Regions from separate parts of the Priestia sp. TRM10 genome, predicted to be linked through region 1. Evidence: a T-box and tRNA genes for the amino acid it is inferred to sense, from the RefSeq annotation. Region 1 holds a T-box; the other holds one or more tRNA genes.
What was found. A T-box is a leader RNA that pairs with one kind of tRNA and senses whether it is charged. The one in region 1 lies ahead of ACK3CR_RS22930 (valine--tRNA ligase), so its partner is inferred to be a tRNA-Val.
Positions count from the first base shown of each region.

Region 2: it has a tRNA-Val gene. The T-box ahead of ACK3CR_RS22930 (valine--tRNA ligase) is inferred to sense a tRNA for this amino acid. The anticodon was not compared.

Region 1 is NZ_JBJZOT010000015.1:1,192,236-1,196,660, reverse strand. Features, by position in the region: gene ACK3CR_RS22945 (LysM peptidoglycan-binding domain-containing protein) at 1-908, shown strand, start outside; gene ysxE (spore coat protein YsxE) at 942-1,973, shown strand; gene ACK3CR_RS22935 (hypothetical protein) at 1,981-2,181, opposite strand; T-box leader at 2,344-2,583, shown strand; gene ACK3CR_RS22930 (valine--tRNA ligase) at 2,652-4,425, shown strand, end outside.
Region 2 is NZ_JBJZOT010000007.1:208,993-213,417, forward strand. Features, by position in the region: gene ACK3CR_RS06205 (GNAT family N-acetyltransferase) at 1-170, opposite strand, end outside; gene ACK3CR_RS06210 (arylamine N-acetyltransferase family protein) at 241-993, opposite strand; gene ACK3CR_RS06215 (hypothetical protein) at 1,096-1,233, opposite strand; gene ACK3CR_RS06220 (hypothetical protein) at 1,377-1,742, shown strand; tRNA gene ACK3CR_RS06225 (tRNA-Val) at 1,866-1,937, shown strand; gene ACK3CR_RS06230 (MTH1187 family thiamine-binding protein) at 2,075-2,377, opposite strand; gene ACK3CR_RS06235 (HAD family hydrolase) at 2,646-3,305, shown strand; gene ACK3CR_RS06240 (amidohydrolase/deacetylase family metallohydrolase) at 3,822-4,425, shown strand, end outside.

The DNA of each region.
Region 1 (4,425 bases):
AGCTAACAGCCGATATTTGCATTATAGGCATTGAGGATGCCACAGCAGAACCACAGCAGTCAGCTCCGCAAGATGAGGGGAGTTTGGAGGAAGAAAGCAAATTAGATGATGAGCTTGTATATGAGCCATTGTACCGTTCTGCTCCAAGCGAAGAGGAAGTAGAAAAAGAAGAGGATGAATGGACAGAAAGAATTACAAATAGCTCACGATCTATTCAGAATCCTTATCAATTTCCAGAAGATGAACGAGAAGAAGAGGAAGAAGATATAAGTGAAATTGAGGAACCATTTGAAGTAGAAGTAAAGAGAGAAAAAACAGAGGAAAAAGAAGAAGCTCCTGTATTTGAGCCTTTGCAGTTGAGCAAAGAAGATTCTCCTTCGGAAGAAAATAATATTGCAGAACCCCATCAAGAAAGACCGGTTTCCTCTGAAAAAGTGGAAGAGAAGAAGGAAACTGTTGAAAGCAGTTCACCAGCGGCTGTTACATCTGTAAGGGAAGAAGTTGAGACGAAAGAGTTGGAAACAACTCATCGTAAGGACAATGCGTTGTACTTAGCAGACCTAGATGAGGAAAGACCACTTTCAGAGGCTGACCTCCTTGAGAAAGTGGAAGAGAAGGAAGAGGTTGAAAGCAGTTCACCAACAGTTGTTACATCGACAAGGGAAGAAGATGAGCCAAAAGAACCGAAAGCTCACCGTAAAGAAAATACGCTTTATTTAACAGAGCTGTTTGATAGAGATGAGCAGGAAACGAAAACGTGCGTTAAAATGTGTATTGTTCAAGAAGGAGATTCCCTTGAGCAAATTGCAGGGCGTTACGATCTGCCTGTTCATCAGCTTGTACAGGCAAACAATCTAGAAGATGAACAAGATGTAACAGAAGGTCAGGTTTTAACAATTCCTGTCTGAGTGAATTAAAGGAAGAAAGAGAGTGGGGCAAGAATGGAAAATAGTCTAAGAGCATATGGGCCCCTTCTACAGCAATATGGCTTACAGGCAAACTATATTGAAGACTATGGCAAAGTGAAAAAAATATTTACGCCAAAAGGAGTATTTGCGCTTAAAAGGCTATCCTCCTCTTGGCGTAATCCCCATTTTGTTCAGAAGATGAAAAAGCTACAAAAAAATGGGTTTACAAAGCTTGTGCCTGTTTATCCAACGTTAGAAGGTCAGTACTTTTCCAAAGAAGTGTCAGAACAGTTTTATTTGACACATTGGTTTCTGAACGAACGGAGAGAAGAACAGGATTCATTGCCATATAAGCTGTTTCGAGAGCTTGCTGAGCTTCATGCCTTTTCATCTTATGAAGAGAAAATCGATATAAAAGAAAAAGAAAAACATTATGAAGAGCTTGTCTCACGATGGAACGAAAGAGAAACAGCTATGGCAACATATGTAGAACAAAGCGAAAAGGAGGTATATATGTCTCCTTTTCAGCTGTATTTTTGTACCTTTTACTATGAAATGACAAGGTCGCTTACATTTGCAAAAGAACAATTTGAGAAATGGTATGAGACCGCAAAAGAGGAAGAAAAAACCCGCTTAGTAATTAATCATGGTAAGGTTTCTACAAAACATTTTGTTTATGATGAGAATGAAAATGGTTATTTTATTAACTTTGAAGAAGCGAGAGAAGGTTCACCTGTATATGATTTAGCAGATTTCTATTATCGCTCTTTAAAAACATATCCTCTTCAAAATCTAGATGTTTATGAGTGGTTTGAGAACTATGAAAACCATTTTCCTTTAAATGAGACAGAGAAACGGCTATTTTGTGCATATTTAGCTTTCCCTGAACGTTTCTACAAAGCATTTGAAAGATATCAGCGGAACAATAATAATGAGCAATATCACGTCAAGATGCTTATGGAAAGCTACTGGCACATGAAAAATGTTGAAACACTTGTTACAAAAATTGTAGAAGTTGAAAAACAAAAAGAAATGGCAGAACTAGCCTCTGAACAAGAGGGCTAGTTCTTTTTTAAATCCATTCAAAATAAATTGATAATAGAATAGCTATAAAAATCAACAGAAGAAAAACGTCTAGGATAGATGGAAAAACAATTGTACGTACCGCTTGAAAAACAGTGAGCGGGATAATAAATTGAGAGCAAACAGCTCCTGCATTCTGGGCCCATTTCTTTAATGAATAAGAATTGAAACGCTGCTTCAAATTTCTCATCTCCTTACGATAACAGATGTTTTTACACTATATGTTGAACACTTAGGCAATGTGCCTAAAGAAGAAAAGTGAAAAATGAGGAATAAAAGTGAAAAAAGATGGAGAAGCTTATTGACGATTTATAATTTTTTTGTATAGTATATAGAAGTAAACGAAATTAATGCTAATACAGTGCGCAGGAAGAGTATAACGAAAGATGCTTCAAGAGAGAGAGACTATATGCTGAGAAGTTTCTTAAGCAATCGCGTTAGAAAGTCACCTGCAAGTTGCTTTTTTGAACGGCTCTGTCCTATTAGAAAAAGTCGGCGAAAAGCCGTTATCTTTTCAAGTGCAAAAGCGCCCAAAGTGTGGCGTTTTTTGAAAAAAGGTGGTACCGCGAACTTCACTCCTTTCGTCCTTTTCAAGATGGAAGGAGTTTTTTGTATGCATTTTTGCATACTATTTATTTTACTTTAGCTGGAGGGAATAAAATGTCAGAACAAGAAAACACGATGCCGACAAAGTATGATCCGCAAAAGATCGAAGAAGGCCGTTATCAATACTGGTTAGAAGGAAAGTTTTTTGAAGCAAAAGATGATAAGAATAAGCCACCATACACAATTGTCATTCCACCGCCAAACGTAACAGGAAAGCTTCATTTAGGTCATGCATGGGATACAACATTACAAGATATTTTAACACGTATGAAAAGAATGCAAGGTTATGATGTGCTATGGCTTCCAGGGATGGACCATGCCGGAATTGCGACACAAGCTAAAGTGGAAGCGAAGCTACGTGAAGAAGGCAAGTCTCGCTATGATTTAGGGCGTGAGAAATTCGTAGAAGAAACGTGGAAATGGAAGGAAGAATACGCAGCACATATTCGTACACAATGGTCAAAACTAGGGCTTGGTTTAGACTACTCTAAAGAGCGTTTTACATTAGATGAAGGTTTATCAAAAGCTGTTCGTCAAGTGTTTGTTAGTCTTTATAATAAAGGACTTATTTACCGCGGGGAATATATTATCAACTGGGATCCTGTAACAAAAACGGCTCTTTCAGATATCGAAGTTATTTATAAAGATGTACAAGGTGCGTTTTATCATATGCGTTATCCTCTTGCAGATGGTTCTGGGCATATTGAAATTGCAACAACTCGTCCGGAAACAATGCTTGGTGACACAGCAATTGCTGTTCATCCTGAAGACGAACGCTATAAGCATCTTATTGGTAAAAAAGCGATTTTACCAATTGTAGGCCGTGAGATTGAAATTGTTGGCGATGACTATGTTGACATGGAGTTTGGCTCAGGAGCTGTTAAAATTACACCTGCACACGATCCGAACGACTTTGAAATTGGAAACCGTCATAATCTTGAACGCATTCTTGTTATGAATCAAGATGGTACGATGAATGAGAAAGCTTTGAAGTATGAAGGAATGGACCGTTTTGAGTGTCGAAAAGCAATTGTAAAAGATCTGCAAGAAGAAGGCGTTCTATTTGAAATTGAAGAGCATCTTCACTCTGTAGGTCATAGTGAAAGAAGTGGAGCAGTTGTTGAACCATACCTTTCAACACAATGGTTTGTAAAAATGCAGCCTTTAGCAGATGCAGCTGTAGAACTTCAAGAGAAAGAAAACAAAGTAAACTTTGTGCCAAATCGTTTTGAAAAAACATATTTACGCTGGATGGAAAATATTCGTGATTGGTGTATTTCACGTCAGCTTTGGTGGGGACACCGCATTCCAGCTTGGTATCATAAAGAAACAGGTGAAGTATATGTTGGAGAAGAAGCGCCAGCAGATATTGAAAACTGGGAACAAGATAATGACGTATTAGATACATGGTTTTCTTCTGCTCTTTGGCCTTTCTCAACAATGGGTTGGCCAGAAGAAACAGAAGACTTTAAGCGTTACTATCCAACAGCAGCGCTTGTAACAGGCTATGATATTATTTTCTTCTGGGTATCTCGTATGATTTTCCAAGGTGTAGAATTCACAGGCGAGCGCCCATTTAAAGATGTTCTTATTCACGGTCTTGTACGTGATGCTGAAGGGCGCAAAATGAGTAAGTCATTAGGTAATGGCGTTGATCCAATGGACGTTATTGCAAAATACGGAGCAGATTCACTTCGCTTCTTCCTTTCAACAGGAAGCTCTCCTGGTCAAGACTTACGTTTTAGCTTTGAAAAAGTAGAGTCAACGTGGAACTTTGCAAATAAAATTTGGAATGCATCACGTTTTGCTCTAATGAATATGAACGGAA
Region 2 (4,425 bases), on a different contig from region 1:
AGTATGTGAAAGTTAGAACCATGAATCATTGTTTGATAATCAGGGTAGGGGATGACTGTCCGCGATATAGAAAAAAGCTCTGGAAGTGCATTAGCATGCATGCGCTGTGACTCAAATAAAAGCGTGTTTAGGGCTCTAAAGTCTCCAAGTGTTGCTTTTCGAAAGTTCATAACCGTCTCCTCTCCGTGTACATCCCAAGATAAAACAGTATATGAGCAAAAGCCAAATAGGGTGTTAAGTTTATAAAGAAGAGGAAGGAATATGAAAGTAAGTTTGTAAAATATGAAAAAACTGATCTTCTTTGAATGTTTTTTTCGTTTTGGTTTCTTCATGCGCAATTGTTAGCGTATTATCAGAGAGTGTTACACGTCCTCTTGGCGTAGCGATTGTTACAATTCTACGACCTGTAAAAGGAGAGGTAGGAGACGTTTGAGTAAAGATACAGACTTCTTTAAAGGAATCTGTAGCTTTTTCTTCTGTAGAAAAGAGATATTTTGTTATCCATTTTCCATTCAGCTTTTTTTGTAAGCAAAAGTGCTGTTGAGACTTGGAAATTCGATGTGTTCCACTAACATCGCGAACCATTTCACCTGAAAGAGGCAGTGGCTGACGAACCGAATCTCCAAATCCAACATCAACAAGATATTCTTTTCCATTAAGAAGAACGAGCGTTGTAGCATGGCTTTCTTCTCTAAATGCTTTCCCTTGTTCATCTTGAACAGTAGCGCTAAGAAGTTTTGCTTGAAATCCAATTTCTTGTAAAAAAGCACAAAAGAGACTGTTTAGCTCATAGCAAAACCCACCACGATTTTTCTCAACAATTTTATGAAAAAGAACATCTTCACTTAATACAATCTCTTTTTTATAGACAACATCTAAATTTTCAAATGGAATATGAAAAAGATGCTGTTGTTGTAAATAAGTTAGATAAACGAGCGTGCGCTCTTGTTTAAATACGGCATGAATTCTCTCTAAATAGCGTTCAATATTCATACAAAAGCCCCCTTTTGTTAACAGCCGTTCTTTTATAAGAATATCAAATACTGACTAATTTTGTCATATAAAAAAGGAACAGAGAAGGGCTCTGTTCCTTTTTTATCTCTTTTCTTCATAGGCAATCAATACAATATGCTCATTTAAAGAAGAAGCAATTTCTTGTTCAAGCTGCTGAATCTTTTCAAGCTGCTCTTCTGATAATTCTGCAACTGGGTAACCTTCATAGTTTTTGTCCATTTTAATCCCTCGTTTTCTAAAGTAAGAAAGCTATTTATTAGAATATCCGAGGTGCTAATTTTTATCCCGAATTTTTTGTATAAAAATAAGGAAACTGTACAGTCTATGAAATGGATAAACATAACAAATTGGAGGTTTTTACAATGAAAAAATGGCTTTTAATTCTAGCGGCATCTCTACTCGCAAGTTTTGGTCTTACTGCTTGTAACAATGGCGGAAATGACGATAATAATCAGCAGGAAGAAAACGACGTGACCGATGATAATGGCACAGACAATGAGAATAATGATGAAAACATGGATGAGAACATGGATAATGAAGATATGAATAATGAAGATACGAACACTACAGATGACAATACAGACAATGATAATGATGGTAATACAAATGATGCAGACGACAATGACAATGTTGACGATGATGCAAATATTAATGACGACGGCGCTGATAACAATGATGATCCAAATTACAGCGGTGACGAAAATAAAAAAGATGATAATAACAAGTAAGAAAAAAAGGCTGACTAACAATCAGCCCTTTTTCCTTTTCAGACTGCTTCCTACTTTATGAGTGACTTATAAAAAGGTTGACAATAAAGGAAGCAATCCATAAAATTAAGACTATACTATGTTGATCTGATAGTTCAGCGGGAGAACACTACCTTGACAGGGTAGGGGTCGGGGGTTCGAATCCCTCTCAGGTCATTACAAAAAGCGTATTCTCAAATTGAGAATACGCTTTTTTATTATGAGAAAAAAAACCTAGAATAGGCTCAAGGTTCCAAAAAGCCTTTAGGCTATGAATGTCTTTCTTCTATATCATTAAATTGAGGAAGAAATATCTATTGAAAAGCTTCTTTCACTGCCCCCATTTGATGACTGATACTCATGTCTTTGTCTGAACGTTCTTCGATTCTAAGGTTCGTTACGACACGGTTAGCATTCTGATTAAGCGAATGTTTATGAATATCCTTAGCTACTTCCATTACCTGATCGATCTCACCTTCAATTACTGTAGATGATGGGCCAATGTGATAGTGTAAGCCCTTGTCTTTAATTAACTTAACTGCATCTGTGACATACTCCTTATAACTTGTGCTTTCTGTTCCAACAGGGGTGACACTTATTTCAAGTAATGTTGTCATTTCTTGTTCCTCCTTTTCTTTTCAACTGTTATTCATTCTTTTACCGATTTTGGACTGAATGAAACATGTTAAAAGAACAGGGGAATACAGGAGATTGCTCCTTTTTTTAAAAGCAGTCTATTTTTTTACTATTATCAATAAGGAATTTACTCCATCATCTTTTTAACGTCACATGAGCATACCTTTTAGAGTATTTACGACTATGATATGGTTAAAGGAGGTCGTCTAGGCAAATTATGATGAATAGGTCAGCAAGGGGGAATAGAATATGGGAAAATTAGCTGTCATCTTTGATATGGATGGTGTCATTATTGATAGTGAACCAATTTATCGGAGTTGGAACAAGGATGTATTCAAGAAACTGAAGATTCAGGTGGACGAGGAGACCCAACTTAGTTTTGTGGGAGGAACAGCTAAAAGAAAATGGACAATATTAAAAGACAAATTTTCATTATCGCCAAGTGTAGAAGAGCTGATTTGTTTGCAAAATGAGATATTCTCACAGAAAGAATGGGCTTTTAAATCATTGTTATTTCCTGCAGTTTTGCCACTTTTACAGGAGTTAAAAGAACACAGTATTCCTACTGCATTAGCCTCTTCCTCTAATAAGAAAAAAATATCAGATGTATTAGACCAATGTGAATTAAGAGCCTATTTTGATGAGGTGATAAGTGGAGAAGACTTCGAAAGAGGGAAGCCAGATCCAGATATCTTTCTCCATGCTGCCGAAAAACTTGAAGTTCCAACATCAAATTGTGTAGTTATAGAGGATTCATACAATGGTTTAACAGCTGCTAAAAGAGCTGGTATGCATTGCGTTGGCGTTAGGCATAAAGAAATTCATATGAATTTATCACAGGCAGATAGGACTGTGGCTTCCTTAAGTGAGGTATATATAAAAGACTTAAAAGAGCTTTCTAAAAGTTGAGAATTCAAAATAACATTCACCATTAAAAAAAAGCGTAAGGTGCCAATATGACAAAGATAAGCCGGCTAAAAGGTTGTTCTGCAGCCTTATGAAGGGATTGTCTAAACTTGAGAGCCCTTGGCGTCTAGATGTAAACACAAAATGAAGCTCAAAAACTTATAGTTCTTATATTTTGAAAAGGGCGGTGATGGCTTAAAATCACTGTCCTTTTTCGTGCATTCCTTTATGAAAGGAGAGTGGAATTAACATCGGTATGGAATTTACGTTCTAAGGAAAGCTATTGTAAAGGGCCTTCGTTCCTTCTTGATAAGGAGGTTTGAGTATGCTGTCCTATTGGTGAAATTAATCAAACTTGATAAAATGTACTCCTTCACGGAATAAAATGGTACAACAAACATTATAACGTTATATTTACTTTGTTGATTTTCTATGCTAATCTAAATGTGTGAAAAAGAAATATGAATATAACTCATTCTGAAAACGTATTCAAATAGATTTGAAGAAAAGGTGAAATGAATGGAAAAGCGATTCGTATTACGTAACGTAAAACGTGTGAGTGGAGAGGCAATTGATATCGTTATCAAAGACGGTAAAATTGCTGAAGTGACAAAGGCTGGGAATGGACATGGACAGCTAGTATTTGACTACTCAGGTATGTACGTATCAAGTGGTTGGATTGATTTACATGTCCACGCATTTCCTGAGTTTGATCCATATGGTGATGAAATTGATGAAATAGGTGTGAAACAAGGTGTAACAACAATTGTTGATGCTGGAAGTTGTGGGGCAGACCGAATTGCTGATTTGGTTGCGAGCAGAGAACAAGCCAAAACAAACTTGTTTGCTTTTCTGAACATCTCCCGGATTGGCTTAAAACGTGTTGATGAGTTATCAAATATGGAATGGATAGATAAAGAGAAGGCCGTACAGGCTGCTAAAAAGTATCAAGATGTCATTGTTGGACTAAAGGCCCGTATTAGCAGCAGTGTTGTCCGTGATAGTGGGATTGAACCATTACGTGTTGCAAGAACAATTTCTCACAAAACATCTTTGCCATTAATGGTTCACATCGGTTCTGCACCGCCACGTATTGAAGAGGTTATCCCACTCTTAGAAAGAA